DNA from 4 places in the Mycoplana sp. 10N416 genome. Region 3 is predicted to be linked to each of the others. Evidence: predicted binding sites of a transcription regulator. Region 3 holds the regulator's gene; each other region holds the start of a gene.

Region 1 (7,944 bases), on a different contig from region 3:
CGCGTCGTCGACGACGAGGCCGGTGGCGAGCACGATCGCCAGAAGGGTCAGAATGTTGATCGAAAAGCCGGCGAGATAGATCGCCGCGATCGTGCCGATCAGGGCAATCGGCATGCTGATCGTCGGGATCAGCGTCGCCCGCCAATCGCGCAGGAAGAGATAGATCACGAATGTCACGATCAGAACGGCGGCCAGGAGAGCGATCTCCACCTCGTGCAGCGCGCCCTCGATGAAGACCGCGTCATCGCTGGTGACGCGCAGTTCGGTCCCCTCCGGCAGGATCGTCTTCAGTTGTTCGACCGTCGCCTTGATGCCGGCGGAAATGTCGAGCGTATTCGATTGGGCCTGGCGAATGACGCCGAGGCCGATGCCCTGGCGCCCGTTCGAGCGCAGCGCCGTGGTGCCATCGTCCGGCCCGAGCGTGATCGTCGCGAGGTCGCCGAGCCTGACGCGGTTCTGCAGCATCAGGTTCTCGAAGTCGGCCGTCGTCGCGAGGTCCGCCGTCGCGCGAACCGTGATGTCCTGGTTCATGCTGGTGAGCGAACCGGCGGGCACGTCGAACGAAGCGGTCTTCAGCGCCGTGCTCAGATCGCCGATCGTCAATCCGCGGCTTGCGAGCTTCGCCTGGTCGATGTCGACGCGGAACACCTTCTCCTGCTCGCCTGAAACGTCGATATCGGCCACACCCTCCACGGCCGCCAGCCGGTCGGTGATCTCGTTCTCCGCCAGTAGCGTCAGGTCCTCCATCGAGAGGCGATCGGAGGTGAGCGCAAGACGCATGATCGGCTGGCTGTCCGCGTCGGCCTTGACGACGCGCGGCTCCTCGGCGCCGTCGGGAAGCTGGTTGGCCACACGCCCGAGCGCATCGCGCACGTCGTTTGCCGCCTGGCTCACGTCGGTCGTGTCGCTGAACTGCAAAGTCACGCGGCTCCGACCAAACGACGAGGTGGAGGAGATGTCCTTGATCCCCTGCACCCGCGACACGGCCCCCTCGACGACGTCGGTCAGTTCGCGGTCCACCGTCTCCGGCGAGGCCCCCTCGAATACCGTCGTGACGGTGATCACGGGCTGATCTACCGAGGGCAGTTCACGGATCTCGACGCCGTTGAAGGCGGCAAGCCCCGCAACGACGATCAATGTATTGATGACGAGCGCAAAGATGGCCCGGCGCACGAAAAGCGCGGTAAAGCCCGCCTGACCACCACGGACGTGAGTTTCGCCCTGCCGTTCCGCCATCACGTGCCCTCCGCGACCGGGGGCTGTTGCGCCTCCTTGCCGACGCTGAGGATCTTGACCTCGCTGCCGTTTCGCAGCCGTTGCAAGCCCTCGATCGCCACAGCGTCGTCCTCAGCCAGTTCGGCGTCAACCAGAACCTTGTCCGGGTTACGCTGGATGATCTTGACCGGGATCTTCTCCGCCTTGTCATCGACGATGCGCCAGACGTAGGAGCCGTCGGCACTCCACTGCAGCGCCAGCGGATCGATGCTCGGATAGCGATCGCCCTCGAAATGCATGGTCACGGAAAAGGACATGCCGGCGCGCAGGATGTCTTCCGGATTGTCGATGCGGGCGCGCACCCGCAGCGTCCGGCTTGCCTGGTCGATGCGATTGTCGACGGCCTCGACGGAACCGGTGAAGATCTCGCCCGGCCGCGCGATCGCCGTCGCCGACACCGGGCCGCCCACCCGGATCTTCGTCACGAAACGCTCGGGCACCCAGAAGTCGACAAGAATCTCGGAGCGGTCGTCGATGCGCGCAATTTCGCTGGAGGTGGTGACATAGTCGCCCGGATTGACCGAAATGATGCCGACAATACCGGCATAGGGCGCGTTGATGTCGCGGCGGCGCAGGTCGAGTTCGGCCCTTTGCAATGCAAGTTCGGCGGCCTTCAACTCATCGCGCGCGTCCTGGATCGCAACATCCGTGACGGCTGCGGCCGCCTTGAGGTTTTCGTAGCGCTTCAGCTTGTCGGTCGCCCGGTCGAGGGTCAGGCGGGCCTGGTCTGCGGCGATCTTTTGCTCGTCGTTGTCCAGTTGGGCGATCAACGCGCCCTGCGTGACGCGGTCGCCGGACTTCACGACGACCTGCGTCAGGTTGCCGCTCGAATAGGGGGTGACGACCACGGTCCGGATTGCTTCGCCGTCGCCGATGGCGCTGAGCCGGTCGTTGACGAGTGTCAGTTGTACGGGTTTCGTCACCACCAGCGTCGGCCCACCGAAACCGCCGCGCTGGCCATTGCCCTGCCCGCCTTTGCCCGCCTTGTCGCCATTGACGGCGCTGCTCGGTGCCACAAGCGCGACCAGACTTTCCGGCAGGCCGGCCGCCTTCAGCGTGTCGCCTGCTCCGGGCGCGAGCCGCCCCCAGACGAGCAGGCCCGCTCCGACCACGGCAAGGCTGACAAGAACTTGTTTCCAAAGGCGCATTGAATTCTCCGGGCAAGGGTCGACGCTCCGCGTCGGCGCGGTTGCCGTATAGGGCAAGTATCGTGTCTTGCCCATGAACCGGCAATGAAAGAATGCGATCATTACGGAATTGTAAGATTTGCGCGAAGGTTCGATTGCAACCACTATAGATCGCAGTGCAAGGAGCCACGCCATGAGCACCGTCAAGCCCGCCGCCGACCTTGAGACCGATCCGCGCGTCAAGGCCGTCTTCGACGACATCCGCACCACGCGCAATTCCGACTTCATCAACAATATGTGGCTCTATCTCGCCTTCGATCCTGCCCTGCTGGAAAACACCTGGCGCGAGGTCAAGGCAATCATGGCAACACCTTCGACACTCGACCCGCTCGTCAAGGAAATGCTCTACATCGCCGTGTCGGCCACCAACGGCTGCAGTTACTGCGTCCACTCGCATACGGCAGCGGCAAAGGCGAAAGGCATGAGCCCCGCGCAACACGCCGAACTGATGTCGATCATCGCGCTCGCCGCCAAAACGAACCAGCTCGCAACCGCGCTGCAGATCCCGGTCGATCCGGCATTCGACGCCGACCGCAGCTGATTCGGCAACGCCCCATCCAAGGCGGACCCGGACGATCCCTGTCCGTGCCGCGCTGCCCGTTGGCCGCTGGCCCCTTTCGCCCGCCTCCGCGGCATTTCAGACACAATCATTGGCGACATCATTCCCATGACAAAGTTGTGATCGCCCTCCAGCCTTGTCATGCCGTCGGGAACATGGGTAGGCATCGGCCTGCACACACCCCCCTTCCCCCGGAAAGAACCTCCCCTAAATGTCGGCTGCATCTCTCACGTCACGGAGAACATTCATTTTGACTGCCGCTGCCGCGGCGCTGGCGGGCTGTACCACCACAACACCGAGCGGCAGGGACGCGCCCATCCCACAGGCACCGCGTCGCCCGACCGTACCTCCGACGAATCCCGAACTGGATGCCATGTACGGCGCGATCGAGGACGGCGGTCACTCGATTCCGGCGGTTCCGTACCAGCAGATTGATCCCAAGTTCTACAGACAACGCGTTGAAAACCCAACCGGAGAGCCGGCCGGAACTGTGGTCGTCGACACGCCGTCGCGCTTCCTCTACCTCGTCGAGCCGGGCGGCACGGCGATGCGCTACGGCGTCAGCATTGGCCGCGACGGCTTTTCCTGGCAGGGCGAAGGCATCATCCACTGGCGCCAGCACTGGCCGCGCTGGAAGCCGCCGAATGAAATGATCAAGCGCCAGCCGGAGCTCGAAAAATACTCCATCGCCAACGGCGGCATGGAGCCCGGCGTGAGCAACCCGCTCGGGGCGCGCGCGCTCTATATCTTCCAGAACGGCAAGGACACGCTCTATCGGCTGCATGGCACCCGGGAATGGAAATCGATCGGCAAGGCCGTCTCGGCCGGCTGCGTGCGCCTGATGAACCAGGACGCGATCGACCTTTACAACCGCGTGCCGTACCACGCCCGGATCGTCGTCCGCCAGGAAACCCTTTATCAGACCTGACGCGCCTTGCCGGTGCAGGCAGTTGCAGTTGCCCGGCACCGGCAGTGGAGCGGCTGACGGGTGCATGGCTATCCACACCTTCGTTCTTGCGATCGAAAGACCGGAATAAAAGAAGAACACAAAACTGGCCTTTCGCCCCCGAATCACTACATTGGGCCGCATGATGAGCGGTTACGACGACATTCCCTTCTTCGACGACGAGGATCCGGCGCTGAAGAAGGCCCCTGACCCGAAGTCCGGTCACGCGCCGACCGGCGGCATTGCCGCGCGGGCCATGGCCGCCCGCGACGCGCACCGTGCGCCCGACTATCTCGCCGGCCTCAACCCCGAGCAACGCGAGGCGGTCGAGACGCTGGACGGCCCGGTGCTGGTGCTCGCCGGCGCCGGCACCGGCAAGACGCGCGTGCTAACGACCCGCATCGCCCATATCCTCGCCACCGGCCGCGCCTTTCCCTCGCAGATTCTCGCCGTGACCTTCACCAACAAGGCCGCCCGCGAGATGAAGGAACGCATCGGCCTGCTCGTCGGCGGCGCCGTCGAGGGCATGCCCTGGCTCGGCACCTTCCACTCGATCGGAGTCAAGCTCTTGCGCCGCCATGCGGAACTGGCCGGGCTCAGATCCGATTTTACCATTCTCGACACCGACGACGTCGTGCGGCTGATCAAGCAGTTGATCCAGGCGGAGGGCATGGACGACAAGCGCTGGCCGGCCAAGCAGTTCGCCGGCATGATCGACACCTGGAAGAACAAGGGCCTCGATCCGGCGCAAATCCCCGAGGGCGACGCCCGCGCCTTCGCCAACGGCAAGGGCCGCGAACTCTACGCCGCCTACCAGAACCGCCTGAAGACGCTGAACGCCTGCGACTTCGGCGACCTGCTGCTGCACCCGATCCGCATCCTCCGCGCCAATCCGGATATCCTGCGCGAGTATCACCAGAAGTTCCGTTACATCCTCGTCGACGAGTACCAGGACACCAACACCGCCCAGTACATGTGGCTGCGGCTTTTGGCGCAGCGGTCGCCGGGATCAAGCGCGGCACGGGGTCCGTCCGAAGGACGGCAAGACCAAGTGGCCGTCGCGCCCGATGGCGCGCCCCCGCGGAGCGAGCCGCGCAGCGGCGACAGCGCGAGCGCAAAAGAAAACCAGCAGATAAACATCTGCTGCGTCGGCGACGACGACCAGTCGATCTACGGCTGGCGCGGCGCCGAGGTCGACAACATCCTGCGCTTCGATAAGGACTTTCCGGGCGCCAAGGTGATCAAGCTGGAGCGCAACTATCGCTCCACCGCCCATATCCTCGGCGCCGCCGGGCACCTGATCGCCCACAACGAGGGCCGGCTCGGCAAGACGCTGTTCACCGACCGCGTCGATCCGGAGGACGGCAAGGTCATCGTGCATGCCGCCTGGGATTCCGAGGAGGAGGCCCGCGCCGTCGGCGAAACGATCGAGACGCTGCAGCGCCCGGACCGCAACGGCAAGCGCCACAATCTCAACGACATGGCGATCCTGGTGCGCGCCTCCTTCCAGATGCGCGAATTCGAAGACCGCTTCGTCACGCTTGGCCTGAACTACCGCGTCATCGGCGGCCCGCGCTTCTACGAGCGGCTCGAGATCCGCGATGCCATGGCCTACTTCCGCCTCGTCTGCCAGCCGGCCGACGACCTCGCCTTCGAGCGCATCGTCAACACGCCGAAGCGCGGCCTCGGTGACACGACAATCCGAAATCTGCATGACTACGCCCGCGCCCGCAACATTCCGATGCTGGCGGCGGCCAGCGACATCATCGAGACCGACGAGCTGAAACCGAAGGCGCGCAAGGCGCTGTTCGACGTCGTCGCCGACTTCAAGCGCTGGCAGGCGCTGCTGGAGACCATGCCGCACACCGAACTCGCCGAGCAGATCCTTGACGAGAGCGGCTACACGGCCATGTGGCAGAACGACAAGTCGGCCGAAGCACCGGGGCGGCTGGAGAACCTGAAGGAACTGATCCGCTCGATGGAGCAGTTCGAGAGCCTGCGCGGCTTCCTCGAACACGTCGCGCTCGTCATGGATGCCGAGCAGAACGAGGATCTCGACGCCGTCTCGATCATGACGCTGCACTCCGCCAAGGGGCTCGAGTTCGAAACGGTCTTCCTGCCCGGCTGGGAGGAAGGGCTGTTTCCGCACCAGCGCGCCCTCGACGAGGGCGGACGCGCCGGCCTGGAGGAAGAGCGCCGCCTCGCCTATGTCGGCATCACCCGCGCCAAGCGCAACTGCCACATCTGGTTCGTGTCCAACCGCCGCATCCATGGCCTGTGGCAGTCGACCATCCCCTCGCGCTTCCTCGACGAACTTCCCGAGGCGCATGTCGAGGTGGCCGAATCCGACCAGTCTTACGGCGGTTATGGACGCGGTGGCGGCTATGGCCAATCGCGCTTCGACAAGCAGGAGCCGTTCCAGAACAGCTACTCTACCCCCGGCTGGCGCCGCGCGCAGCAGAACAAGACCGACGCCACCCGTGACAACTGGGGCAACCGCTCCGGCCATGCGGTCGAGCGCATCGGTTACGGCGAAAGCGGACCCCGCGCCCGCACCATCGAAGGCGAACTCGTCGCCAAATCGACCACGACCGAACCGTCGCGCTTCTCAGTCGGCGACCGCGTCTTCCACCTCAAGTTCGGCAACGGCAATGTCGCCGCCGTCGAGGGCAACAAGCTGACGATCGATTTCGACCGCGCCGGCCAGAAGAGGGTGCTGGATGGCTTCGTGGAGCGGGCGTAAACGGCGCGTCCACCGCAGGGCGAGCATTCTTTTTTGCCCGCCTTCGATCGTGATTGGACATCTGTTCGCAGTGGAGTCACCCTTCACCTAGGGGCTGCATGAGCATTGGGGGGCGGAGCATCCATCCTCTGAATGGGAGTCCAAGATGAAGCATCAAACAGTGGAACAACTGCGGCTTGTTGCAGAAGTCGAGACCTATCCGGCTCAGACAATGACCCGCAAGGAGCGGCTGGAACGCTGGGCGGAACTCCTCGAGAAAAATCCGCACTGGCACCTGTCGACCCTGCGCCAGACCGAGCATCAGTCACCGAGTGTCCGCGCGAACATGCGCGGCGATGGTTCGCCGATTTCCGTCGCCTACGCCGATCCCGTCCTGCGTGCAGCCGGGCTGGCAGACGATACCTATGGCGAAGCACGGCGTTTCTTCGACCTCTCGGACGACGAGTTGCACGAGGTCATCTGCTATTGCCATTATGGATCGGCTGTAAGCGCAGCAACGGCAGCGGCACAGATCCGGGTAGTCCTTGCACCCAAGTCGCCCGGCTTCTTCGCCACGCTGCGTCGGTTGTTCATGGCCTAGCGCCCGGCCTCGGAGACCGGAAGCGATCTTCGGACACAGGATTGCATGCGGGCACGAAGCGCGAAAGCGGCTTTCGTGCGCGGCGCTGAGGCTGCGGGCGCGGATGTTGTCAGCGTCGCCGGATGTGTGAACGCGGCGTGATCAAGTGTGCGCGCTGCCGATGACTTGGAGCCGCCGGTCACAGTTTGACCGGCGGAGTTTCTATGTGGTCGTGCTCCTGTTCACCCCTGTCTGCCAAACAGTGAGGCAAACTGGCTCTTGCCGGCATTCATATTCGGCACGACGACAAGCGTGTCGATCTCGCCGCGCTTATAGGCCGCCAGGAAGCGGGGATAGTTCTTGAACGCGACGCAACCGTGCGAATTGCCATTCCTGCCAAGCAGGTAGGAGTGCGTGAGCAGACCGGTGCGTCCATGCGGATGGACACCGTCGACCGGCGTCATGCGCAACGCCTGCACGCCATGAAAGAGCTTCTCGCGCATCGTCAGCTTGAAGGTGCCTGGAGGTGTCGATCCGCGCATCTTCATGTGCACGTATTTCGGATTGTCGCGCATCTGACCGATTCCGGAATGCGCCTCGAGCCGCTCCCCGTTCGGAAGATGAACGACACCGGCTGCAATGTCGTAATAGGCGGTGCGCCCACGGGCGCGATTG
Region 2 (7,944 bases), on a different contig from region 3:
CGGGGCCTACGGCGCGATGCGCGACGCATTCGGTATCTTTGCCGCCACGCTTCCCTTCACGATCGGCAAGGCCGCGTTCGTGGCCGAGCCGCCGGAGGGATACGGCATGTATACGCCGCGGCCGACCTCGACCTACAAACCCGGCGAGCCACTGATTTCCTATGTCGAGCCGGTCGGCCTCAGTTGGCGGCCGATCGAGGGTGGCCGGATGGAGGCGCAGTTCACGGTCGACCTCGAGCTTTTGAACAACAAGGGCGACACGCTGGCCGAGCAAAAGGCCTTCGGCTCCTTCACCTTCCGCGGGTTCGTGCGCAACCAGGAGGTCTTCGCCAAGCTGACGCTGAACGTCGAGGGCCCGCCCGCCGGCGACTACGTGCTGCGCTACCGCTTTCGCGACGCCCTCAGTGGCGCCGTTGCCCTGTCCGACCAGAAGTTCTCGATCGCGCCGTGAGACAAGCCGCGCCGGACAACATCACAGCCGTTTCTACAGTTTGATCTTGGTGCGGACGACGGGGGTCGAACCCGTACGGATCACTCCGAGGGATTTTAAGTCCCTTGCGTCTACCAGTTTCGCCACGTCCGCCTGGATCCGTCGGTAGCCGAGGTCTCCGGCCGGATCAAGAGGCTCGCCGGCTTATTCGACGCTCGAGCCTGGCAGATACTGCCGTCAGACCACCTCCACATCGATGACCCCCGGTGCGGAGCGCAGGGCGGCGGCGATTTCGGGCGAGATGCGATAGCGCTCGCTCAGTTCCACCTCGATCTCCCGCTGGCCGTCGTCCTTGATGACGATGAAGGACACCAGGCCGTCACCCTTGGCGTTGAGATGGGCGGCGATCGAGCGCAACGGCCCCGAATCGCGGACATAGACCCGCAGCGCCTTCTGTTGCTGCAGCGCCTCCTCCTCGAGCGAGCGCAGCGTCTGGATCCGCAGGCCGATGCCCTCGGGACGCTCCTCCGCCTGCACCGTCATCACCAGCGACTTGCCCGGCTCGAGCAGGTCGCGATACTGGTGCAACATTTCGGAAAACAGCACCGCCTCGAATTGGCCGGACGCGTCCGAGAACGCGACGATGCCCATCTTGTTGCCGGTGCGGGTCTTGCGCTCCTGCTTCGAAGTCACGGTGCCCGCCAGCCGGCCCGCGGTCGCGCCCTGTTTCACCGCGACGGCGAAATCGGCGAAGTTCTGCACCCGCATCTTCGACAGCATCGCATTGTAGGTGTCGAGCGGGTGGGCGGAGAGGTAGAAGCCGAGCACCTGGAACTCGCGGTGCAGCTTCTCCGAGGCCAGCCACGGCGCGTAGGAGGGAAACGAGATCACCTCCGGCCCGGTCGCGGCACCCGCCCCGAACATGTCGCTCTGCCCGCTCGTCTTGTTCTCCTGGGCGCGCTGGGCATAGCCGAGCAGCCGGTCGAGGCCGGCGATCATTGCGGCGCGGTCATGGCCGAAGCAGTCAAAGGCGCCGGCGCAGATCAGGCTCTCAAAAACCCGGCGATTGACCTGCTTCGGGTCAATCCGCAGGCAGAAATCCTCGAGACTCTCGAAGGGCCGATCGCCGCGCACCTCGACGATGTGCTGCACCGCCCCCTCGCCGACGCCCTTGATGGCGGCGAGCGCATAGTAGATGCGATTCTCGCCGGTCTCGAAATGGGCGTAGGAGGTCTGGATCGACGGCGGCACGACCGTGATGCCGAGGCGGCCGGCATCCTGGCGGAAATCGTTCAGCTTGTCCGAGTTCGCCATGTCGTAGGTCATCGATGCGGCGAGGAATTCGACCGGATAGTGAGCCTTCAGATAGGCGGTCTGGTAGGACACGATCGCGTAGGCGGCGGCGTGCGACTTGTTGAAGCCGTAGTTGGCGAATTTGGCGAGCAGGTCGAAGATCAGGTCGGATTGCGGCTTTGACACGCCGTTCTTCACCGCGCCGTCGACGAAACGGGCGCGCTGCTTGTCCATCTCCTCCTTGATCTTCTTGCCCATGGCGCGGCGCAGAAGGTCGGCCTCGCCGAGCGAGTAGCCGGACAGGACCTGGGCGATCTGCATCACCTGTTCCTGATAGACGATGACGCCCTGGGTCTCCTTCAGGAGATGGTCGATCATCGGATGGATCGACTCGATCTCCTCTTCGCCGTGCTTGCGGGCGTTGTAGACCGGAATGTTCTCCATCGGCCCCGGCCGGTAGAGCGCGACGAGCGCGATGATATCCTCGATGCAGTCGGGCCGCATGCCGATCAGCGCCTTGCGCATGCCGGCACTTTCCACCTGGAACACGCCGACCGTTTCACCGCGCGAGAGCATTTCGTAGGTCAACTCGTCGTCCAACGGCAGGCTTTCGAGCTCGATCTCGATACTGCGCTTGCGGGCGAAGTCGACGGCCGTCTTCAGCACCGTCAGCGTTTTCAATCCGAGAAAGTCGAACTTCACCAGCCCCGCCTGCTCGACCCACTTCATGTTGAACTGGGTGACGGGCATGTCGGAACGCGGATCGCGGTACATCGGCACCAGTTGCGACAGCGGCCGGTCGCCGATGACGATGCCAGCGGCATGCGTCGAGGCGTGGCGGTAGAGCCCCTCGATCTTCTGGGCGATGTCGAGCAGGCGGGCGACAACCGGCTCGTTGTCAGCCTCCTCCTGCAGCTTCGGCTCCTCTTCGATCGCCTTCGACAGCGGCGTCGGGTTGGCCGGGTTGTTCGGCACGAGCTTGCAGATCTTGTCGACCTGGCCATAGGGCATCTCGAGCACGCGGCCGACGTCGCGCAATGCGGCGCGCGCCTGCAGCGACCCGAAGGTGATGATCTGCGCCACCTGCTCGCGGCCGTACTTGCGCTGGACGTAGCGGATCACCTCTTCGCGCCGGTCCTGGCAGAAGTCGATGTCGAAGTCCGGCATCGAGACGCGTTCCGGATTGAGGAAGCGCTCGAACAGCAGCGAGAAGCGCAACGGATCGACGTCGGTGATCGTCAGCGCATAGGCCACCAGCGAGCCGGCGCCGGAACCACGTCCCGGACCAACCGGAATGTTCTGATCCTTGGCCCACTTGATAAAGTCGGCAACGATCAGGAAGTAGCCGGGGAACTTCATGCGTTCGATGACGCCGAGTTCGAAATCCAGCCGCTCGCGGTAGTCCTGCTCACTGAAACCGGCCGATAGGCCGAGCGAGGCGATGCGCCGCTCCAGCCCCTCCACCGCCTGGCGGCGCAGTTCCGCGGCTTCCGCCCTCTCCGCCTCCTCCGGATCGGCCGTGGCGCCGGTGAAGCGCGGCAGGATGGGCGCGCGCGTGTTGAGCACGAACGAGCAGCGACGGGCAATCTCGACCGTGTTGTCGAGCGCCTCAGGCAGATCAGCGAACAACTCCGCCATCGCAGACCGGCTCTTCAGATAATGGTCCGGCGACAGCCGGAAGCGATTGTCGTCCGACACCATGGCGTTGTGTGCCACCGCCATCAGCGCGTCATGCGCCTCATAGTCGTCTGGCGACGGGAAGAAGGGCTCGTTCGTCGCAACGAGAGGCAGATCATGGGCATAGGCCAATTCGATCATCCGCCGCTCGTGCCGCCGGTCATAGCCGGCGTGGCGCTGCAGTTCCACGTAGAGCCGGTTGCCGAACCGATGCTTGAGTTCCCTTAGCCGGTCCTCGGCCATCGCGGGCTGCCCGGCAGCAAATGCCATGTCGACCGGTCCGGTGGACGCCCCGGTCAAGGCAATCAGCCCCTCCGTGCCCTCGTCGAGCCACGACCGCCGAATATGGATCGCCTGGCCGCCCTCGCCCTCCAGATAGGCGCGGCTGACAAGCTCCATCAACCGCGCGTAGCCGGCATCGGTGGCGACCAGAATGACGAGGGACGGCAGCTTGGCAAGCGTCTGCGCCGGGCTGCGCCGCTCCCCCTCGCCCTCGTCTTCCATGTCGATTGCAAGCTGGCATCCGATCAGCGGCTGGATGCCGTCCGCCACCGCCTTCTGCGAGAATTCGAGGGCGGCGAACAGGTTGTTCGTGTCGGTGATTGCGATCGCCGGCTGGCCGTCGCTGACGGCCTTGCCGAGGATCTTCTTGATCGGCAGTGCGCCTTCGAGCAGCGAGTAGGCCGAATGCACGCGCAGATGCACGAACTGCACGTCTCCGCGTCCTGCTTCCGTCGCCGCCATCTCCGCCATGCTCACCACCTCGATTCAACAAGCCGGAAGGATAAGCGGATTCCTGCAGCGAATGTCCAGCGGGACGCCGAACGGGAGGCATTTATCCCCTGCTGGCACCGGGACTGGACAGGGGACGCTGCCGCCGTATGCCCTACAAGCCCAGCGCCAGCACCGTGAGGCTCGCTACAAACATTGTAATGGAGGCAAAAGCTGCGACATCACGCATGAATTCGGTCATCGTATGGCTCCTTTTCTCAACATGTAGCTATTTTGTTCTTGTTTTGTTCCCGCGTCAAGTCCTCGTTTGTTCGGCGAAGGCGATTCTGTATCCTGGGGTCGCAGCTGGACCGCATCGGCACAATTTTCTATGCTGATTGCCCGATCGACGCGGGGTGACCTGATGAAGTTCTTGCTACCACTCATGATTGCCATGCTGGCCCCATGCGCCGCCGCGGCCGAGGGCTTTCCCGCGGACCGGATCGTCGCGGCGGCAACCGGTGATTGGAACAGGGACGGCAATACCGACCTGGCGCTGATCGCCCGCCCGGCCGAGAAAAGCGACGAGGACAACGGCGTCTTTATCTACCTCGCCAATCCGGGCGAATCGCGGCTGGAACTGAAGGTTTCGGCCCCGAACAAAATTTGGGGCAACCTGCCGATATTCGGCCAGGAGCCTGGCGTTTCTGCGCTTGCGAACGGTTCGATCAAGCTCACCTCACAGAACAGTTCGGTCGGGCGGGATCGCTGGAGCCAGAGCCTGACGCTCGCCTATCGCGGCGGCCGGTTCATCGTCGCCGGCTACACCTATTCGTCCTACGACACCCTCGATAACGACAACACGAGGGAATGCGACCTCAATGTCCTGACGGGCAAGGGCACCGCGAACGGAAAGCCGATCACCACGGCGGGTGCGCAGATCACGTTGGAGGATTGGAACGACGAGACCGGCCAGAGGGCTTGCGGCTTCGCATCACAATAGACGGATTCGATCTCCGAAAATGGGCCAGCCATTGCGGGGCCCGCCCCGATCTTTACCGAGAGCCGGATCCCGTCAGGTCAGTTCGCGGACCTTGCCATCCTCGATCGTCACGCGGCGATCCATCAGCGATGCGAGTTGGTGGTTGTGGGTGGCAATCAGCGCGGCCAGGCCCGATTGACGAACAAGCGCTTCCAGCGCCTCGAAGACATAGCCAGCGGTTTCCGGGTCAAGGTTGCCGGTCGGCTCGTCGGCGAGCAGCACCAGCGGGGCATTGGCCACAGCGCGGGCGATCGCCACGCGCTGCTGCTCGCCGCCCGACAGTTCCGACGGCCGATGCTCGGCGCGATGGCCGATCCGCATGTAGTCGAGCAGTTGGCGCGCCCGCTCCCGTGCTTCCGCCTTGGAAAGGCCCGCGATCAACTGCGGCATCATGATGTTCTCCAGCGCGGAGAATTCCGGCAGGAGATGATGGAACTGGTAGACGAAGCCGATATCGTTGCGGCGGATGGCGGTGCGCTGCTCGTCGTTCAAACCCGCGCAGGCGCGGCCGTTGATAACGACATCCCCGGCATCCGGTTTTTCCAGCAGGCCCGCAACGTGCAAAAGCGTCGACTTGCCGGTACCTGACGGCGCGACCATGGCGACGGTCTCGCCGCTGCGCAGCTCGAAATCCGCGCCCTTGAGAATGCTCAGGAGCGTTTCGCCCTGCCCGTAATGGCGCTCCACGCCGGAAAGCTGCAATGCGACGCGCGCGTTCATCGTGGTTTCCTATTCGTACCGCAGGGCCTGGACCGGATCGAGCTTCGACGCGCGCCAGGCCGGGAAGATGGTCGCCAGGAACGACAGCGCCAGCGCCATCACGACGATCGAGAGCGTCTCGCCCAGGTTCATGTCGGCCGGCAACTGGCTGAGGAAATAGAGTTCCGGGTCGAACAGCGTCTGACCGGACAGCCAGGAGAAGAACTGCCGGATCGATTCGACGTTGAGGCAGACTAACACGCCGAGGATGACACCGGCGATCGTGCCGACGGTTCCGATCGCGGCCCCCGTCATGAAGAAGATGCGCATGATGGCGCCCGAGGTCGCGCCCATCGTTCGCAGAATGGCGATATCGCTCCCCTTGTCCTTCACCAGCATGATCAGCCCGGAAATGATGTTGAGCGCAGCGACCAGGACGATCAGCGTCAGGATCATGAACATGACATTGCGCTCAACTTCGAGCGCGGAAAAGAACGTCCGGTTGCGCTGCCGCCAGTCGGTCACATAGATCTGGCGCTCGGCGGCCGCCTCGATCGGCTGGCGCAGCGCGTCGACGTCGTCAGGATTGTCGACAAACAACTCGATCGACTGCACCAAACCGTCGGCGTTGAAATAGAGCTGCGCCTCCTCGAGCGGCATGTAGATGATCGAGGCATCATATTCCGACATGCCGATCTCGAAGATCGCCGAGACCGGATAGGTCTTGACACGGGGATTGACACCCAGCGGGGTCACGTCGCCTTCGGGTGCGACCAGCGTGATCGTGTCGCCGGCGACGATGCCCAGTTGTTCGGCCATGCGGGCCCCGATCGCAAGTCCGGTTCCGGCCGCAAAGCCGACGAGGTCACCCGACTTGATATGGTCGGAAACGGCCTTCATCTTCGCCAGGTCGTCGGCGCGGACGCCACGCACGAGCGCACCGGTTCCAGCACCTCCCTTGCCAGAGGCCAGCGTCTGTCCTTCGACGAGCGGTATTGCCAGCTTGATGCCGGGCACCTTGGAAAACCGTGCAGCCAGATCCGCGTAATTGTCGAAGGGCCCGTCGATCGGCTGGACGATCATGTGGCCGTTGATGCCAAGGATGCGGGAAATGAGTTCGGTGCGGAAACCGTTCATCACCGCCATGACGATGATCAGCGTCGCGACCCCGAGCATGATGCCGATGAAGGAGAACCCGGCGATGACCGAGATGAATGCCTCCTTGCGCCGCGAGCGCAGATAGCGCCAGGCAACCATGCGCTCGAAACCGGAAAACGGCCGGATCGCAGGCGTTTTTTCCGCCGGTCCCACGGTGCCCTCGCCCATCGCTTCCGCCATGATGCCTCCGGATCAGTCTCTATTTGCGCTGCGCGTCCGGCCGGACGCGCGAGGAATCTGTGTCAGCTGCAATCGGCGCGCTCCTTGCGGAATGTTCGGCTCCGATTTTCAGATCAAACGCCGGTCGTCAGTCGGGCGATTGCCGCATCGATGGTGAGCGTTTCGCGCGCTCCGGTCTTGCGGTCCTTCAGTTCGACCTCGCCAGCGGCGACCGAACGCGGACCAACGATGACCTGGAACGGCGCGCCGATCAGGTCGGCGGTGGCGAACTTCGTGCCGGCCCGCTCGTCCTTGTCGTCCAGGAGCACGTCCACGCCGGCCTTCAACAGCGCGCCATACAGCGTTTCGCAGGCCGCATCGCAGGCGGCATCACCGGCCTTCATGTTGATAACGACGACTTCGAAGGGCGCCACGGACTTCGGCCAGATGATGCCGTTTTCGTCATGCGAAGCCTCGATGATCGCCGGCACCAGGCGCGTCGGCCCGATGCCGTAGGAGCCCATATGCACGATGTGCTCCTTGCCGTCCGGCCCCTGCACCTTGGCGCCCATGGCTTCGGAGTACTTCGTGCCGAAGTAGAAGATGTGTCCGACCTCGATACCGCGGGCGGAAACGCGCTCGCCTTCCGGAATCGCATCGAACTCGGCCGCGTCGTGCATCTCCGAAGTCGCTGCGTAGCGGGAGGTCCACTTGTCGAAGATCGCCTTGAGACCGGCGACGTCGTCGAAGTTCGTGTCCACGCCTGGAATGTCGA
Region 3 (7,944 bases):
CGTGGAGAATGAAGATGCGATCCATCGCCCGCGACAGGACTGGGTTGACGGTGTACTCCTCGCAGGGCACGGCAAAGCACATGCGCAGGAAGTTCGACGCGTAGTCGAGATCGTTCTTCGGGTAAACGAACGGCTGGCCGATGTGGTACTTGTAGGCCATCGCCGCGATCGTCGGCATCTTGGCGATCATGCGTAGCGATGCAACCATGCGCTGGTGCGGATCGGTGATGTCGGTGGAGTCGTGGTAGAAGGCCGACAGCGCGCCGACGACGCCGCACATCACCGCCATCGGGTGGGCGTCGCGGCGGAAGCCGGTGAAGAACTTCGACATCTGCTCGTGCACCATCGTGTGGTGGGTGACGCGATAGTCGAAGTCATCCTTCTGCGCCTTGGTCGGCAGCTCGCCGTAGAGGAGCAGGTAGCACGCTTCCAGAAAATCGCCGTGCTCCGCCAGTTGCTCGATCGGATAGCCGCGATGCAGGAGAACGCCTTCGTCACCGTCGATGTAGGTGATTCTGGACTCGCACGAGGCCGTCGAGGTGAAGCCCGGGTCATAGGTGAAAGTGCCGGTCTGCTTGTAGAGCGTGCCGATGTCGATCACCGACGGACCGATTGATCCGGATCGCAATGGCAACTCCACCTTCTTGTCACTGACAGTGACTTCCGCGCTCTTTCCCGTCATGAGGATCTCCATCTGCTGGTGTGGCACAGGCAGTGCCGATCGTGGGCGTGCCGCTTTGCTAGCCCAAATTGCCTCACGTGCCAAGCAAGACGAAGGCTGCATTTGTGCAATGCAAAAACAAACATTCCGGCATCGCAATATCTACTCTTCCTCGCCAGTTGCAAGCAACTTATGGGCGAGATTCGAGAATTGTGGAGGGGGCATTCTTTCTCGGAGATCAGGCGCATTGGCGCCGAATTGGCAATTGCAAATCACAATCTGAAGTTGCATTATGCTGCTGGATGTGGCTGGGGCGGAGGCCATGGGGGAGGGAAACGCTACCAAAGTCGCAGTCCCGGCCGCCAGCGCGGCCCGGACCCCGCAGAACCTGCAGACGGCGAGCCAGCCGGTCGCAATCGCGAGCGGCCGAACGGTCATGCTTGCGGGGCGGCGGGGTGGTGCAAAGCGCTGGTTTGCTGGCGCCCTGTCGTCGGGGTTAGCAGCCTGGGAGCGGGAGCGAGACCATGGCAGCGTCTTTCTGTTCGTTCCCGTATTCATCGGCACAGGGGCATGGACCTGGTACGCGCTCGCCCGCGATCCGCCGCTGGTGCCGCTGCTGATCGTACTGCTTGGATTCGGGCTGATCGCGGTGGTCCTGCGGCATCGCCAGACTCTCCTGTCCTTTGTCACGCGCGCGGCATTCCTGCTGCTTCTCGGAATCGCGCTCTCCGCGGTCGAAAGCTGGCGGCTTTCCACCGTCATGCTGGATCAGCCGGTGACGACGACGATTACGGGGAGGGTGCTGTCTCGCGAAGCCGATGACCGCGGCCGCCTGCGGTACCGGGTGGCGCTGCTGACGACCGACGGCCCGACATTGCGGCGTCCGCCCGACCACGTCAGTCTCCTTGCGCGCAGTCCCCATACGCCGCTGCCGATCGGCAGCGGGATCGTCGGACGCGCGCGGCTGAATCCGCCGTCGGGACCGGCGTTGCCGGGTCTCAACGACTTTGCTTTCGACGCCTATTTCGCCGGAACCGGGGCTATCGGATACTTTTACGGCAAACCGGCGGCGACGGAGTTGAACCCGCCGGCGCGAAGTGAAACCGCATACGGTGCAGCAAGCCGAGTGGTGGCCGAATGGCGGAGTGCTATCACGCAACACATTCGTGGCCGCATCGGCGGCGATGCAGGCGCAATTTCTGCCGCCTTGATCACGGCCGAACAGCGCGGCATCAGCCCGAAAACGGTGGAGGCCTTGCGCCAATCGGGCCTCGCGCACGTTCTGGCGATTTCAGGGCTCAACATGGTGCTTGCGGCGGGCACTTTTCTGGTCGGCGCCCGACTGCTGCTGGCGCTGGTTCCGGGCGCAGCCGAACAGTTCCCGATCAAGAAAATCGCAGCCATCGGCGGGTTGATCACGGTCACCCTTTACATCCTGATCTCCGGCGGGGCGGTTTCGGCGGTCCGCTCGTGGCTGATGATCGTCGTCATGCTGTTCGCTGTCCTGTTCGACCGCACCGCCATCAGCCTGCGCAATGTCGCGCTGTCGGCACTGATCATTCTGGCGGTGACGCCTTCCGCGGTCACCGGTCCCGGCTTCCAGATGTCCTATGCGGCAACCCTCGGTCTGGTTGCGGGCTATGCTGCCTGGCGCGACTGGTCCGCGCGGCGCCACAGGTGGATCGGCGATCGATCACGGATGCTTTCGGTTGCATCTGCGTTTGCCGGTGGGATTCTGCTGTCGTCCCTGATCGGCGGGGTCGCAACGCTCGTCTATTCCATCGGACACTTCCATCGCATCCCGGCCTATGGCCTTGCCGGAAACCTTCTTGCGATGCCGATCACTTCGTTCATCGTCATGCCGACGGCCGTCATCGCCATGCTGCTCATGCCGCTCGGGCTGGACGGCATTCCGCTCGCGATCATGGGACGGGGCGTCGACTGGATCATCGCCATGGCCAATTGGGTTTCCGGCTGGGGCGGAGAGGTAGTCACCGGCAGATTGCCCCCGCTGGCATTCGCGCTCATTGCAGCAGGTGGCGGGTTCCTCTGTCTGCTTCGCACCCGTCTCGCGCTCATCGGCCTTTTACCACTCGTCTTCGGCGTGGCCGTTGTGGCCGTCCGTCCTTCGGATGCGCCGCCCGAGCTTCTCGTATCGGAGGACGGTCGGCTGGTGGCGCTCGTCACGCCGGGAGAGGCCGCCACGAATCGGTCGAAGCCGCCCGATTTCATCTACGATCAATGGCGTCGCGCCCTTCGCATCGAAAGCCATCGTTCGCCATTGTTCCTGACCGATGAAGATGCCGCGCAACGGGAGCCCGCGGGCGGAGGTGGCGCGGGCATCGGTCGCTCGGAGAACTTGGTCGGCCAAGCAGCACCGGAAGCGAGCTCGGGTGCACGACAGCGCCGAAGTACGGAACGGGAAGTGGTGCTTGACGCTGCTGCGATGGCGCGTGCGCGCGCTGACATGCGTGCGGCGTTCGCCACAGCCGCCAACGACAAGCGATTCGTTTGCCGCCGCAAGGCGTGGTGCGCCGGTGTTGCGCCGGCCGGTTGGCGTGTCCTCGCGGTCGAGGACCCGGCCTTTCTCGGAACTGCCTGCGACAGTGCCGATCTCGTGGTCGTGCCACGATACCTTCGAATGGAAACCTGCCGTTCGGGCGCTCGACTCGTTTCGGCGCGCAGCCTGCGCCGCACCGGCGCCCTTGAAATAACGCCGCAGCCGGTCGATCCGACCGGCCGCGCAAGTTACAGCGTCCGCAATGCTGTCACGACGCTTCATCGCCCCTGGAGCCGGCACCGTCTGTACGACTGGCGGACGAACACATATCTCGACTTAGAAGACGCAGTCAGTGATACCGGCGAATGAGGCCGACGAGCTTGCCTTGAATCTTCACCCGGTCGGGGCCGAAGATGCGGGTCTCGTAGGCAGGATTGGCGGCTTCCAAAGCAATGGAGGCGCCCTTGCGGCGGAAACGCTTCAGCGTCGCCTCCTCGTCGTCGACGAGAGCCACGACGATCTCTCCCGGGTTGGCGGAGTTGGTGTTGCGGATGATGACGGTATCTCCGTCGAGGATCCCGGCCTCGATCATCGAGTCGCCCTTGACTTCAAGCGCATAATGCTCGCCAGCGCCGAGCATCTCCATGGGAACCGCGATGTCATGGGTGTTGTTCTGGATTGCCGAGATCGGCACGCCGGCGGCGATGCGCCCCATGACCGGAACCGAAGCCGACCCGTCCGCGGCCGCGGGCTTGGCCGGGGAGGGCGCCGTCGCCGGCTTGCCAAGGCTTCCTTCGATGACGGACGGGGAAAAGCCACGCCGCGCCTTCAGGCTCGGAGAATAGGCCTCGGGCAGCTTTATCACCTCGAGTGCGCGCGCCCGATTTGGCAGCCGGCGGATAAAGCCGCGCTCCTCGAGGGCGGTGATCAACCGGTGAATGCCCGATTTCGAGGCGAGATCGAGCGCATCCTTCATCTCGTCGAATGACGGCGGAATGCCGGTCTCCTTCATCCGCTCGTGGATGAACAGGAGCAGTTCCTGTTGTTTGCGGGTCAGCATGGCTCGTCACCCAGAATCGTGAAACAAATCCAGAACAGACACTATCTGTTCCATATGTGTTCCGCAAGGGGGCAAATTTCAATCAAAGGTGCAGTCGCTCGTTTGAAATTCTAAGCTGTGATACCGGCGGGAAATTCCATTGTCCGGGAAAGACCTTATGAGGGACAAGGTCTTTCCCTGTTCAACTGCGACACGGCCGGTGAGGCTGTTATGGGCACGCGGCGACGTAGCGGCGGCCGTAGCGATCGCGGTAGTAGCAACGACCAGGCTGTCCGGCCACATGGCCGATGACCGCGCCGGAAACACCGCCGATGGCGGCTCCGACGGCGGCGCCGCGGACGTCATTGGTGATGGCGCCGCCGATCACGGCGCCGGTGGCTGCGCCGATGCCGGCGCCCCTCTCGGTTGGCGTGCAGCCGACGGCTGCGAGCCCGGCCAGAACGAGCACTAGGGAAATCTTGGTCATGTCCATTCCTTCCTCTCTCGTTGATTCTCTTGCCTCTCGTAATCTTGTCCATCCGAACGAACGGTCAAGTGTAATCCGGTTTTTCGGCCAGGTACAACCGCTCGTGGCGCGGCGGCCCAGGCAGGTTATTGGTTCTGTCTCTTCTCAATCGGCGGCCGGCAAGTACGGGGCAAAAAAGCCCGCTTTTCCGATTTTGTGCTGACACCACGATTGTTGATCGGCGTTACAGTTCCCGCGGTGAGCTAGTATCCGCGGCCATTCCGGTCAGGCAGCTCAAGTCCTGTCGCGGCGGTCCAAAGCGGCAACAGCGTCATCATTCACGGTACTGGACAGGAGCACGGCGATCCAGCGGGTCGCCGGCACCTGTGCTGCGTATTCGATGAGGCAAATCAGGATGGGAACGCCAATGAAGGCACCCGGAAGGCCCCACATGAAACTCCAAAAGAACACGGAGAAAATCACGGCGAACGGTGAAATCGCGAGCGAAGCACCGGTCAGCCGTGGCTCCAGGTAGCTGCCGATGACAAATTGGATAAGGTTCAGTCCGACGAAGACGAACACTGCGGATTGCCACGAATCGAACTGGGCAATCGCAAACAAGGTGGGGAAGACCGTCGCCACGAATGGCCCGAGGAAAGGAATGTAATTGAGGGCGAACGCAATCGCTCCCCAGGCCGCAGCCAACTCAAGACCAACGAACCGGGCGAATATCCAAACGACCAACCCCGTCAGGATACTGGCAAACGTACGCACGGCCATGAAGCGTCGAAGCTTGGCACCGATCCTTCTGTTCGCCGCCAGAATCCGCGCACCGTGCGGTTGGACGCTCGGCAACAGCAGGCGTCGCTTGACGTCCTCCACTTCCAGAAGGCCGAGCATGACGGATATGAAGATCACCAGCGTGAAACCGGCGAAACTGTTCATGCGTCCGGCGACCCCTTGCAGCAATCCGACGAGCGTGCCGACGTTGAACCGCTCTGCCAACGGGCCGGCGATCGCCACACCATGCTCTTCCAGCCATTGGGCCCAATCGAGGTAGATCGTCTGAAAACGGCCGGCGTTGAGGAACAGCCAATGCCCGAGGACACCCAGCCCCCAGGCAATCGACGACCCCACGGAGACCACCGCGATGATCGTCACGGTCAGCGCTATGAGCAGCGCAAGCAGCCGCGGCATCACCTTCTGGAGGGCGGCCTGGACCGGCCATATCAACGCGATGACCAGAATGGAAAACGCGAACGGAACGAAGACCGATTGTGCGGCGTGCAGCAGCGCAAGAACGAGTATGCCGGCGGTTATCAGTCCGGTCATTTGTCCTTGTTCTTTGACCATCCACAGTTCCCGATCTTGGTCGGCAAGACTTTACGCGGGGTCCGATGCGGACCGCAAGACCTCGTTCAGTACCCCTTCGATCTGCCAGGTCAGCCGTCGGACACGCTAGTGTGCGCTATAGGCACCGTCCACGAGATGATAGCTGCCCGTGATGAAGCTCGCCTCGTCCGAAAGCAAGAAGCAGACGAGTGCGGCGACTTCCTCCGGGCGCCCTCGTCGCCCCATCGGCTGCAGCGATTCCATCCGACGGCTGCTCGCCAGTTGCGGATGCTCCGTCAGGAGCGGGGTTTCGATCCAGCCGGGACCGACGGCGTTGATGCGGATACCGAACTTGGCATACTCGATTGCCGCGACCTTGGTCAGTCCCGTTACGCCGTGCTTTGCCGCGGTATAGGCCACCGTGAACGGCAGCCCGACGCAACCGAGCACGGAGGAGACGTTGACGATCGCGCCGCCACCGGATGCCATCATGGCGGAAATCTGATGCTTCATGCCGTAGAAGACACCGTTCAGGTTGACGTCCATCACCTTCTGCCAGCCGTCGATGGGATAGTCCCCGCTGGGGAGCCGCGGCCCGTGGATGCCGGCATTGTTAACCGCCAGATGCAAGCCGCCGCATCTTTCCACCGTCGTTTCGACCAGCCTCCTGACCGCTTCGGCGTCAGTGACGTCCACCGCGACCGCATGGGCCTTGTCTCCGTGCGCACCACGAATCTCGGCTGCAATGCCCTCTGCGGCGTCATGGTCGATATCGGCAAGGACAACCTCGGCGCCCTCGGCGGCTAGGCGTCGCGATATCGCGGCGCCTATTCCCGAACCAGCGCCCGTCACGATCGCGACTTTTCCGTCGAAGGCAAACGCCATTATTTCATCCCTGTTGACTGCCACGGCCAGTCGAACAGAGGCCGCCCTTCGACGCAAGGGGATTCGTCGGAAGCGGAACCGACATGGTTAGTCGGCACATTTTTTCTTCCGGCTTCAATCAAAGGGAGAGACTTGGCCGGAGCGCGCCGCAATGGTATGCCTAAAAAAGGCAGGGGTTCGTCTGATCGCTAGCAGGTGCAAATGGACAGGAACTTCATGACACGTCGGGGATTCGTGTTCCTGGGGCTGGGTTTGCTGGCTTCTGGATGCAGTTCGACCTTCGGGTCGGCGGGATATCCCTCCATGTCGACCTATCGCGTAGCCTCCCAATACCGTCGTCGTCAGGTCGCGTATGATGGAAACGAGGCGCCTGGCACAATTGTCGTCAATACCTTCGAACGGTACCTTTATCTCGTCGAGGGCGGTGGCCGTGCGATCCGCTACGGCGTTGCCGTCGGCGAAGAGGGGCTGACGTTCCGGGGGGAGGCGACCGTGGGTCGCAAGGCGGAATGGCCCTCCTGGAGGCCGACAGACGACATGATTCGGCGCAAACCGCGGCTGGCGCAGTATGCGGGCGGCGTGGAAGGCGGACCGCACAATCCCCTTGGAGCGGCCGCGCTCTATCTCTACCAGGGCAAACAGGACACCATGTACCGGCTGCATGGAACAAATGAGCCGTGGTCGATCGGACATGCGGTCTCGAACGGATGCGTGCGCCTGACGAATGAGGATATCGTCGATCTCTACAGCCGTGCGCCCGTGGGAACGCGAGTGAAGGTCATTTGACAATACATCCGGAAGGAATAGGCCAAGCTCCATGTGTTTCCTGTGTTCCAGGCTATAAATTCCAAGCCTTCCGCCAGTTTTGCGCCACGGTTATTCCGACTTGGCGCTGTCATGCAAACCCTTACGGGCCCCTAGTTGATGGGGGACACGGTCTACTGAACAATCGGAAGCGACGGTCCTTTCGCAAAGAGCCGCCGCAGGAAGCGGAATCGCACCCTGCAAGAGCGCGCAGGCTAGTCATTGATCACGGCTTGAAACAATTCGTTGATAAATCT
Region 4 (7,944 bases), on a different contig from region 3:
AAGAAATGGCCGGGGCGCGCCTTGTAGCGCATGAAGAACAGCACGGACAGAAGGTCCAGTATCACCCGGAAGGTGCGGGAAATGCCGTATTTCGACGTCCCCAACATCCGTGGGTGGTGCGTGACGACCATCTCGCCGATCCGCGAGCTCGGGACGACGCCGGCCACCCAGGCGGGGATGAAACGGTGCATCTCGCCCATCAGTTTGACCTGTTTGATGATCGAGGCGCGATAGACCTTGAGGCTGCAACCATAGTCGTGCAGGCGAACGCCGGTGATCCGTCCGATCAGTGCGTTGGCACACCAGGAGGGGATCTTGCGCAGGAAGAGCCCATCCTTGCGGTTCTTGCGCCAGCCGACCAGAAGGTCGAGCTGGCGATCCTCCAGGGCCTTTGCCATGGCACGGATGTCGCGCGGATCGTTCTGGAGGTCGCCGTCGAGGGTTGCGATCAGGCGACCGCTTGCTGCATCGATGCCCGCTTGCATGGCCGCGGTCTGGCCGAAATTGCGCTGCAGCTCGATGATGGCCATTTCCAAGCCCGGACGATCAATCAAGCCGCGGGCCCTGGCGAGTGTGCCATCGGTGCTGCCGTCGTCGACGAGGATCAGTTCCCAGGCCTTGTCGAAGCCCTGCATGGCCTCGCCGATGCGGTCGATCAGCAGTTCAACGCTCTCTTCTTCGTTGAAGACGGGAACGACGATCGAGATTTCGATCGCGGGGCGCTCCGGCCTCACCGCGGTCACTGCCTGCGTTTCTTCCAGCAATTGGATCCCTTTCCCGGCCGGCAATTGCATTACTTCAATTCGACTGCGTTCTCTCAGACTGTGTGTCGTGATACGACAGGCGTGCACTCCAACGAGGACAGCACATTGCTAATATTGTATGCGGACACGATAGCAAGCTAAAATGACTTCCGTGCAAAATTCCAGTCGTCGATCCTGGCTTTCCCGCCACGCCACGAGCCTGCTGGCGCTGGCCTGTCTCGCCGCTTATGTCGGTTTCGTTGAATGGCGTTGGGGTTGGGAACAGCTGCTTTCCCAGTGGGCGAGGGTGGGCGCCGGGACCGCGATCTGCGCCCTTCTGCTGCTGACCGCAACCTACCTCGTACGTGCCCAGCGCATCTATGACTACTTTCCGGCCGACACTGCGGGGCGCTTCCTGGAGCTGTTCCGTCTGACCCAGGTTCATAACCTCCTCAATATCATGCTGCCGTTCCGGGCAGGGGAGACGAGCTTCCCGCTCCTGATGCGCTCGCAATTTGCCGTGCCCCTACCGCGCGCGACGGCGGCGCTGCTCGTCATGCGGCTCCTGGACCTGCACGCCCTTTGCGCCGCTGCCGGCGTCGGCCTCGTGCTGGGGGCCCAAAACACGACCGCGGCCTGGCTCGCCTGGGGTGCGTTCCTCGTCTCGCCACTGGCGTTCTTTGCCGCTAAGGGTCCGATTTTCCGGCACCTGAACGGCACCTTGCCGCAGAAACTGGAAAAGCTGCTGGAGGAAGTCGAGGCCGGCGTCCCGGCGAACGCAGCGGGCTTCGTCCGCGCCTGGGTCTTCACGGTGCTGAATTGGGCGGTGAAGGTGGTCGTGCTCGCCTGGGTGCTCGGCCTGCTCGGGGTGACGCCGCTTTCCGCCACGTTCGGCGGGGCGCTCGGCGGCGAACTGTCTTCGGTCCTGCCCGTGCATGCGCCGGGTGGCGTCGGCACCTATCCGGCCGGCATCACGGCCGGTGCGGTCGCGTTCGGTGCCGAGCGTGACAGGGCAACTGTTGCGATGATGGCGGAGGCGGCGATCAATGCCCATCTCCTCATTGTCGCCAGCGCCTGCGTCGGCACGGCGCTATCCATCGTCCTGTCGTGGTTTTCCGCCAAGGCGCGGTGACGGCCTATTGGAAGGCCGTCTCGAAGAAGCTTCGGAGCTTGCGGGAATGCAGCTTCTCCGTCGGCATGCCGGCGAGTTTCTCCAGCGCCCGGATGCCGATGCGCAGGTGCTGGTTGACCTGCGTGCGGTAGAAGGCAGTTGCCATGCCGGGCAGCTTCAACTCGCCGTGCAGCGGCTTGTCGGAGACGCACAGCAGGGTTCCATAGGGCACGCGGAAGCGGAAGCCGTTGGCCGCGATCGTCGCCGATTCCATGTCGAGCGCGATCGCCCGTGACTGCGACAGCCGCTTCACCGGCCCGCGCTGGTCGCGCAGTTCCCAGTTGCGGTTGTCGATCGTGGCGACGGTGCCGGTGCGCATGATGCGCTTCAGGTCGTAGCCCTCGAGCCCCGTCACCTCGGCCACGGCACTTTCGAGCGCCACCTGCACCTCGGCTAGCGCCGGAATCGGCACCCACACCGGCAGGTCGTCGTCGAGCACGTGGTCCTCGCGCACATAGGCATGGGCAAGGACGTAGTCGCCGAGCGTCTGGCTGTTGCGCAAGCCGGCGCAGTGGCCGAGCATCAGCCAGGCATGCGGGCGCAGCACGGCGATGTGGTCGGTGATCGTCTTGGCGTTGGAGGGGCCGACGCCGATATTGACGAGCGTGATGCCGCCGTGCCCCTTGCGCTTGATGTGGTAGGCCGGCATCTGCGGCAGCCGCGCCAGCGTCAGGTCGGTATCCGGCTTGTCGTTGCCGGCCTGGGTGATGACGTTTCCGGGCTCGATGAAGGCGGTGTAGCCGTTGCCGCCCTCGGCCATCTGCAGCCGCGCCCAGGCACAGAACTCGTCGACATAGAACTGGTAGTTCGTGAACAACACGAAGTTCTGGAAGTGGTTGGCGCTGGTGGCGGTGTAGTGGCTGAGGCGGGCGAGCGAGTAGTCGACCCGCTGGGCGGTGAAGGCGGCAAGCGGCAAGGCCTCGCCGGGGCCGGCCTCGTAGGAGCCGTTGGCGATCTCGTCATCCGTGTTCGTCAGGTCGGGCGCATCGAACAGGTCCCGCAGCGGTACGGTGATGTTTTCGGCGATCTCCGCCTCGACATGGGCGCCTTCGCCAAAGGCGAAATGCAACGGGATCGGCGTCGAGGATTCCGACACAGTGATACCGATGCCGTGGTTGCGCATCAGATGCCCGAGTTGTTCCTTGAAATAGTGTCGGAAGAGTTTGGGCCGCGTAACGGTGGTCGAGTAGACGCCCGGCGAGGCGACATAGCCGTGGGACAGGCGGGAATCGACATGGCCGAAGCTCGTCGTCTCGACGCTGACCTGCGGATAGCACGCGCGATAGCGGCACTCCGGCGCTCTGGTGCTCGCCAGTCCGGCGAAAGCATCCGTCAGGAAGCGGGTATTCCGCTCATAGAGCGCTTCCAGGCAATCGACCGCCTTGACCGGGTCGTCGAAGGTCTGCGGCTCGAAGGGATCTGGCTGGGCAAACGGAAGGGCGGGCCGGGACAAGATTTCTTTGCTCATGAATCATTATAGTTCGGCAAATTCTGCACGCAAACGACAAGATTGTAACCTCCGGAGGCGGTCAACCAGGTCGCTTTCGAGCGCTTCTGTGCGAATTTCAGCGTGGACCGGCCAAAATGACAATGGCACCGGCAACGGCGATCGCCGCACCCGTCAAATCCCAGCGGTCGGGGGAGACGCCTTCCGCAGCCCAGAGCCACATCAGGGACGCCGCGATATAGATCCCGCCGTAGGCGGCGTAGGCGCGGCCGGCCGCGCTCGAATCGATCAGCGTCAGCAACCAGGCGAAGGCCGCAAGCGATACCATGCCGGGGATAAGCCAGAGCGCGGACTTCTCCAGCCGCAACCAGGCCCAGAAGGAAAAGCAGCCGGCAATTTCCGCAAGGGCGGCGGCGCCGTAGATCAGAAAGGATTTCATGCGGGCTCCGGTCGAAGGAGCCCATGGCATAGCGCAAAACTTGAGAAACGGAAATTGACGGTCAAACGTCGGGCAGGTTCAGCTCATTGCCTGTCGCTGCAGCGTGACGAACAGCACGAGCCCGGCGCCCTGCTTGCCGGCACCGAGGCTGCCATTGTGGGCCGCGTAGGTCACGGCCGCGAGCGGTGCGACCATCAATGCGGTGAGAACGAGAATGCGCAGGCTGACGGCGAGGCTGGCGAAAAGCGCGATCGGCATGGCGGGCGTCCTTGCTGCGGCCGGGTTAGAGGGCGCGATGGCAAATGGTCGGGATCGAGCAGGCACTTGCAGTGCCGTACCGCTTGTTCTGGTCGTGGCGGCGCGCATCGGTTTCGACGGCGGCAGCGACCGAGATCGCAAAAACGGTCATCAGCAGCGTTATGATCGTCAGTCGGCGGGCCAGGATTTCCATTATTCGTCCCTAAGATTGTCTTTCCGTTGTGCCTTTCTCGCATGGCGCGACTGAATGCGTCCTGAGAGGGCGGTTCATCTGGCGTTCAGAAAGCGATGAGCGATGTCGAGGAAGGATGGCTGGTTTGGCCGACGGCGCGCCTTGAAGCCGGGCGCGGTCGTGGCTAACTCATTGTGACATCGAATGGAGAACCGGATGACCAGACCAATCGAGCTTTACTACTGGCCGACCCCGAACGGCTTCAAGATCACCATCATGCTGGAGGAACTGGGCGTTCCCTACGAGGTGAAGTACGTCAACATCGGCAAGGGGGAGCAGTTCGCGCCCGACTTCCTGAAGATCGCGCCCAATAACCGCATGCCGGCGATCGTCGATCCCGACGGGCCGGGCGGCGAGCCGATCTCGGTGTTCGAATCCGGCGCCATCCTGCAATATCTCGGCCGCAAATACGGAAAATTCTATCCGACCGAGGAGCGCGCCCGCGTGCAAGTGGAGGAATGGCTGTTCTGGCAGATGGGCGGGCTCGGCCCGATGGCCGGACAGGCGCACCATTTCCGCCAGTATGCGCCCGAGAAGATCGAATACGGCATCAACCGCTACACCAACGAGGTCAACCGTCTCTATGGGGTGATGAACAAGCGGTTGGCGGAAACCGAGTATCTTGCTGGCGATTACTCGATCGCCGACATGGCCTGCATCGGCTGGGTGCGTCCCTACGAGAACCAGGGCCAGAAGCTGGAGGACTTCCCGCACCTGAAACGCTGGTTCGAGGCCGTTCTCGCCCGTCCCGCGGTGCAGCGCGGCATCGAGGTCGGCAAGGAGGAGCGCGAGCGCCAGGCGAGCCTCGCCGACGACAAGGAAGCGCAGAAGATCCTGTTCGGCCAGCGGGCAAGATAAGGGCGCCGCGTCGCCAGACCCCGTCATGCCGGGCCTCGATCCGGCATCCAGTCGCGCATCCTTGCGCGAGAAAAGCACCAATCGCGCCGCAGACGCGGCGCGGCTGGACACCGGCTCGAGGCCCTTGTGACCAGAAGATGGGCAGGGCGACCGGCGACGCGCCGTTGTGGGTTTTGCGCCATCTGCCTGAGGGCGGAACAACCACTTTTCGCTCGGGCGAAACTTCGCGACCGTTTTCCGTGGTTAGCGAATGGTTGAAATCGCAAGTTGAAGAATGCGTAAATTTTGAAGCAAATCCGCGGCGTTCCAGCGGATGCGATGCTTAACGAAAACCCAAGTTTACCAACTGTTTGAACTTTGTTCGTCTCAAATTAATCATGCATTTTAAGCGCCTATTGAAAGGGCGATGGCATAGTGGAGCCATAAGACGAGCACGGGAAACAACCGGCCGGAAAACCTTCGGGGAGCACATGCCGCAGAAGACGGCAGGCCCTCGAAAGGCTTGAAAAAACAGGGCGATACAAGAAGAAGACAACAGGACAGGGACAAACGACAATGGCACGCTACGATATCCAGAACGCCGAAATGGCCGCCATGATGGGCGGCGACACCCGCGCCGACACGTTCTGCGACATGGGGCTGATGTACGCAACGGGTCGCGGCTGCAACGTCGACCTGATCGCGGCCCACAAGTGGCTGAACATCGCCGCCATCAGGGGTTGTGATCGGGCTGCCGAGCTGCGGGCCGACCTCGCCGCGACGATGACCAAGACCGATCTGGCGCTGGCGCTTCGCGCCGCCCGCGACTGGATGACGACGCACTGATATCAAGGGGCAATCAGGCCGGTAGGCAGTAGGAAAATCAACCTACAAGAACCTTGCAAAAGGCATCGCTGTCCAACAACGATAGCCTGCTGCCTACCGATTGCTCTCCACCGTCCGCAATACCTTCGGCAGGACGTCTTCCAGCAGAGCCATCTCCGTTTCCGGGCCGACGCTGACGCGGATGCAGCGGTTCAGCGGCGCGACACCGGGCATGCGGATAAAGACGCCGTGCTCCATCAGTCCGTCGACGAGCGCGCGGGCATGCGCGCCGTCGCGTCCACAGTCGATCGCGACGAAATTCGTGGCGGAGGGCAGGGGGCGCAGGCCGTTCTGCGTGGCGATCGCGGTGATCCTGTCGCGCGCGGCGGCGATGCGACCGACAACTTCTTGCAGATAAGCCTGATCCGCGAGCGCGGCTAGCGCCGCCGCCGTCGAAATTCGCGCCATGCCGAAATGGTTGCGGATCTTGTCGAACGCCTGGGCGTTGCCGATCGTGCCGATCGCATAACCCACGCGAGCCCCCGCCAGTCCATAGGCCTTGGAGAAGGTTCGCATCCGCAGCACGTTCGGCAGGCCGATCAGCGCTTCGACCGCTGGCGTCGATCCGGCCGGCGCCGTTTCGCAATAGGCTTCGTCGAGGATCAGCAGGCTGCGCTCCGGCAGCGCCCGGGCGAAGGCGACGACGCTGTCGGCGTCCCACCAGCTTCCCATCGGATTGTCCGGATTGGCAAAATAGACGAGTGGCGCGTCCTCGCGCTTGGCCGCCGCGAGCAGGCCGTCGAGATCTTCCCGGTCGTTGACGTAGGGAACGGTGACGAGACGCCCGCCGTAGCCGTTGACGTGGTAATTGAAGGTCGGATAGCCGCCGAGCGAGGTCACCACCGGTACGCCCGGTTCGACGACGAGGCGGACGATCTCGCCGAGCAGTCCATCGATGCCGCCGCCGACCGCGATGTTGTCGCGCGAGACCCCGTGCTGGAGGGCAAGCGCTTCGCGCAGTTCGAAATTTTCCGGATCGTTGTACATCCAGGTTTCACCGGCCGCGCGCGTTATCGCCTCCAGCACCGACGGGGCGGGACCAAAGCCGCTCTCGTTGGCGCCGATGCGCGCCTTCACCTTCGCTCCGCGCTGGCGCTCGATCGCCTCCGGCCCGACGAAGGGGATGGTGGAGGGCAGAGCGTTGACGAGCGGGGTGAAGCGGGAGAAGCCGGACATTCTGCGGGCACCTTTTTGAGGGACGTCAGGGAAGAGCGTGCCGCGTCCGCCGTGCGTTCCGGCAGCGCAAGCTGCCGGCACACTAGCGCATGCCGGCAAAAATCAAAATCGATTTTCCGCAAGAATTGTGTGTTGTTTTCAAAGCGTTATCGCCGCTGCGCTTGCGGCTCGACGTGAGGCCAATCTGCGGGCACCTCTGGCGAGCCCGCACCCGACCGGTCGATCAGGTGCGCTGCAGGCTGAACTGCGGCCGCTCCAAGCCCTTGGCATAGGGGGGCGGGGCATCCTTCTTCCTGGTGGCGACGCCGCCGGTGAAGTAGTCGGCACGCACGATTTCATGCAGCAGCTCTTCATCGATCTCCTTGATGAACTGCACGCCGATGCGATGATCGTTGCGGTAGATTTCCGCGCAACCGACCTTGGCGAAAACGCCAACGACGGTCAGATAGTAGTGAGCACCGAGGCCGATCGTCGTGTTGACGGAAATGCTGGCGCCGCCTTGCGAAATGTCGATCAACTGGCAGCTTCGCGTCTTGGGGACTGCGAGATCAAGACCAACGGACAACAGCATGCCCTGCCGGTTCACCTTGAAGCGCTCCCATTTGCGCTCGTAAAGGCCGCCGCTTTGACGCTTGTCGACCAACTCCATCATATGCTCTCCCGGAAGTAGGCATCATGCCCCGAATGACCATCCAAGGAGTTTGTGCAGATTTGTGTTGGCAATCGCTAAAGACGGCATATCAAAATTTACGTATC

The links. The regulator LexA, encoded in region 3, represses DNA repair genes until DNA is damaged. The targets are predictions, from matches to a motif close to TGTTCNNNNTGTGTTCNG.
Region 1: the regulator LexA is predicted to act here: its motif matches at 4,051-4,068, upstream of AC1DDS_RS14285 (ATP-dependent helicase).
Region 2: the regulator LexA is predicted to act here: its motif matches at 4,407-4,424, upstream of dnaE (DNA polymerase III subunit alpha).
Region 4: the regulator LexA is predicted to act here: its motif matches at 5,496-5,513, upstream of AC1DDS_RS01315 (sel1 repeat family protein).

The regions. Positions count from the first base shown of each region.
Region 1 is NZ_JBFTIM010000006.1:190,229-198,172, forward strand. It holds gene AC1DDS_RS14265 (efflux RND transporter permease subunit) at 1-1,236, opposite strand, end outside; gene AC1DDS_RS14270 (efflux RND transporter periplasmic adaptor subunit) at 1,236-2,423, opposite strand; gene AC1DDS_RS14275 (carboxymuconolactone decarboxylase family protein) at 2,596-3,003, shown strand; gene AC1DDS_RS14280 (L,D-transpeptidase) at 3,233-3,949, shown strand; gene AC1DDS_RS14285 (ATP-dependent helicase) at 4,110-6,710, shown strand; gene AC1DDS_RS14290 (hypothetical protein) at 6,856-7,290, shown strand; gene AC1DDS_RS14295 (DUF2778 domain-containing protein) at 7,512-7,944, opposite strand, start outside.
Region 2 is NZ_JBFTIM010000011.1:14,799-22,742, forward strand. It holds gene AC1DDS_RS20810 (hypothetical protein) at 1-451, shown strand, start outside; tRNA gene AC1DDS_RS20815 (tRNA-Leu) at 499-583, opposite strand; gene dnaE (DNA polymerase III subunit alpha) at 668-4,153, opposite strand; gene AC1DDS_RS20825 (hypothetical protein) at 4,536-5,114, shown strand; gene AC1DDS_RS20830 (ABC transporter ATP-binding protein) at 5,187-5,873, opposite strand; gene AC1DDS_RS20835 (lipoprotein-releasing ABC transporter permease subunit) at 5,883-7,190, opposite strand; gene proS (proline--tRNA ligase) at 7,304-7,944, opposite strand, start outside.
Region 3 is NZ_JBFTIM010000010.1:120,136-128,079, forward strand. It holds gene gltA (citrate synthase) at 1-682, opposite strand, end outside; gene AC1DDS_RS20225 (ComEC/Rec2 family competence protein) at 954-3,530, shown strand; gene lexA (transcriptional repressor LexA) at 3,511-4,221, opposite strand; gene AC1DDS_RS20235 (YMGG-like glycine zipper-containing protein) at 4,430-4,687, opposite strand; gene AC1DDS_RS20240 (AI-2E family transporter) at 4,961-5,998, opposite strand; gene AC1DDS_RS20245 (SDR family NAD(P)-dependent oxidoreductase) at 6,125-6,883, opposite strand; gene AC1DDS_RS20250 (L,D-transpeptidase) at 7,085-7,669, shown strand.
Region 4 is NZ_JBFTIM010000001.1:277,174-285,117, reverse strand. It holds gene AC1DDS_RS01350 (glycosyltransferase family 2 protein) at 1-764, opposite strand, end outside; gene AC1DDS_RS01345 (lysylphosphatidylglycerol synthase domain-containing protein) at 907-1,875, shown strand; gene AC1DDS_RS01340 (AMP nucleosidase) at 1,880-3,382, opposite strand; gene AC1DDS_RS01335 (YnfA family protein) at 3,480-3,800, opposite strand; gene AC1DDS_RS01330 (hypothetical protein) at 3,879-4,058, opposite strand; gene AC1DDS_RS01325 (hypothetical protein) at 4,084-4,251, opposite strand; gene AC1DDS_RS01320 (glutathione S-transferase N-terminal domain-containing protein) at 4,447-5,148, shown strand; gene AC1DDS_RS01315 (sel1 repeat family protein) at 5,704-5,973, shown strand; gene AC1DDS_RS01310 (pyridoxal phosphate-dependent aminotransferase) at 6,067-7,188, opposite strand; gene AC1DDS_RS01305 (PilZ domain-containing protein) at 7,412-7,840, opposite strand.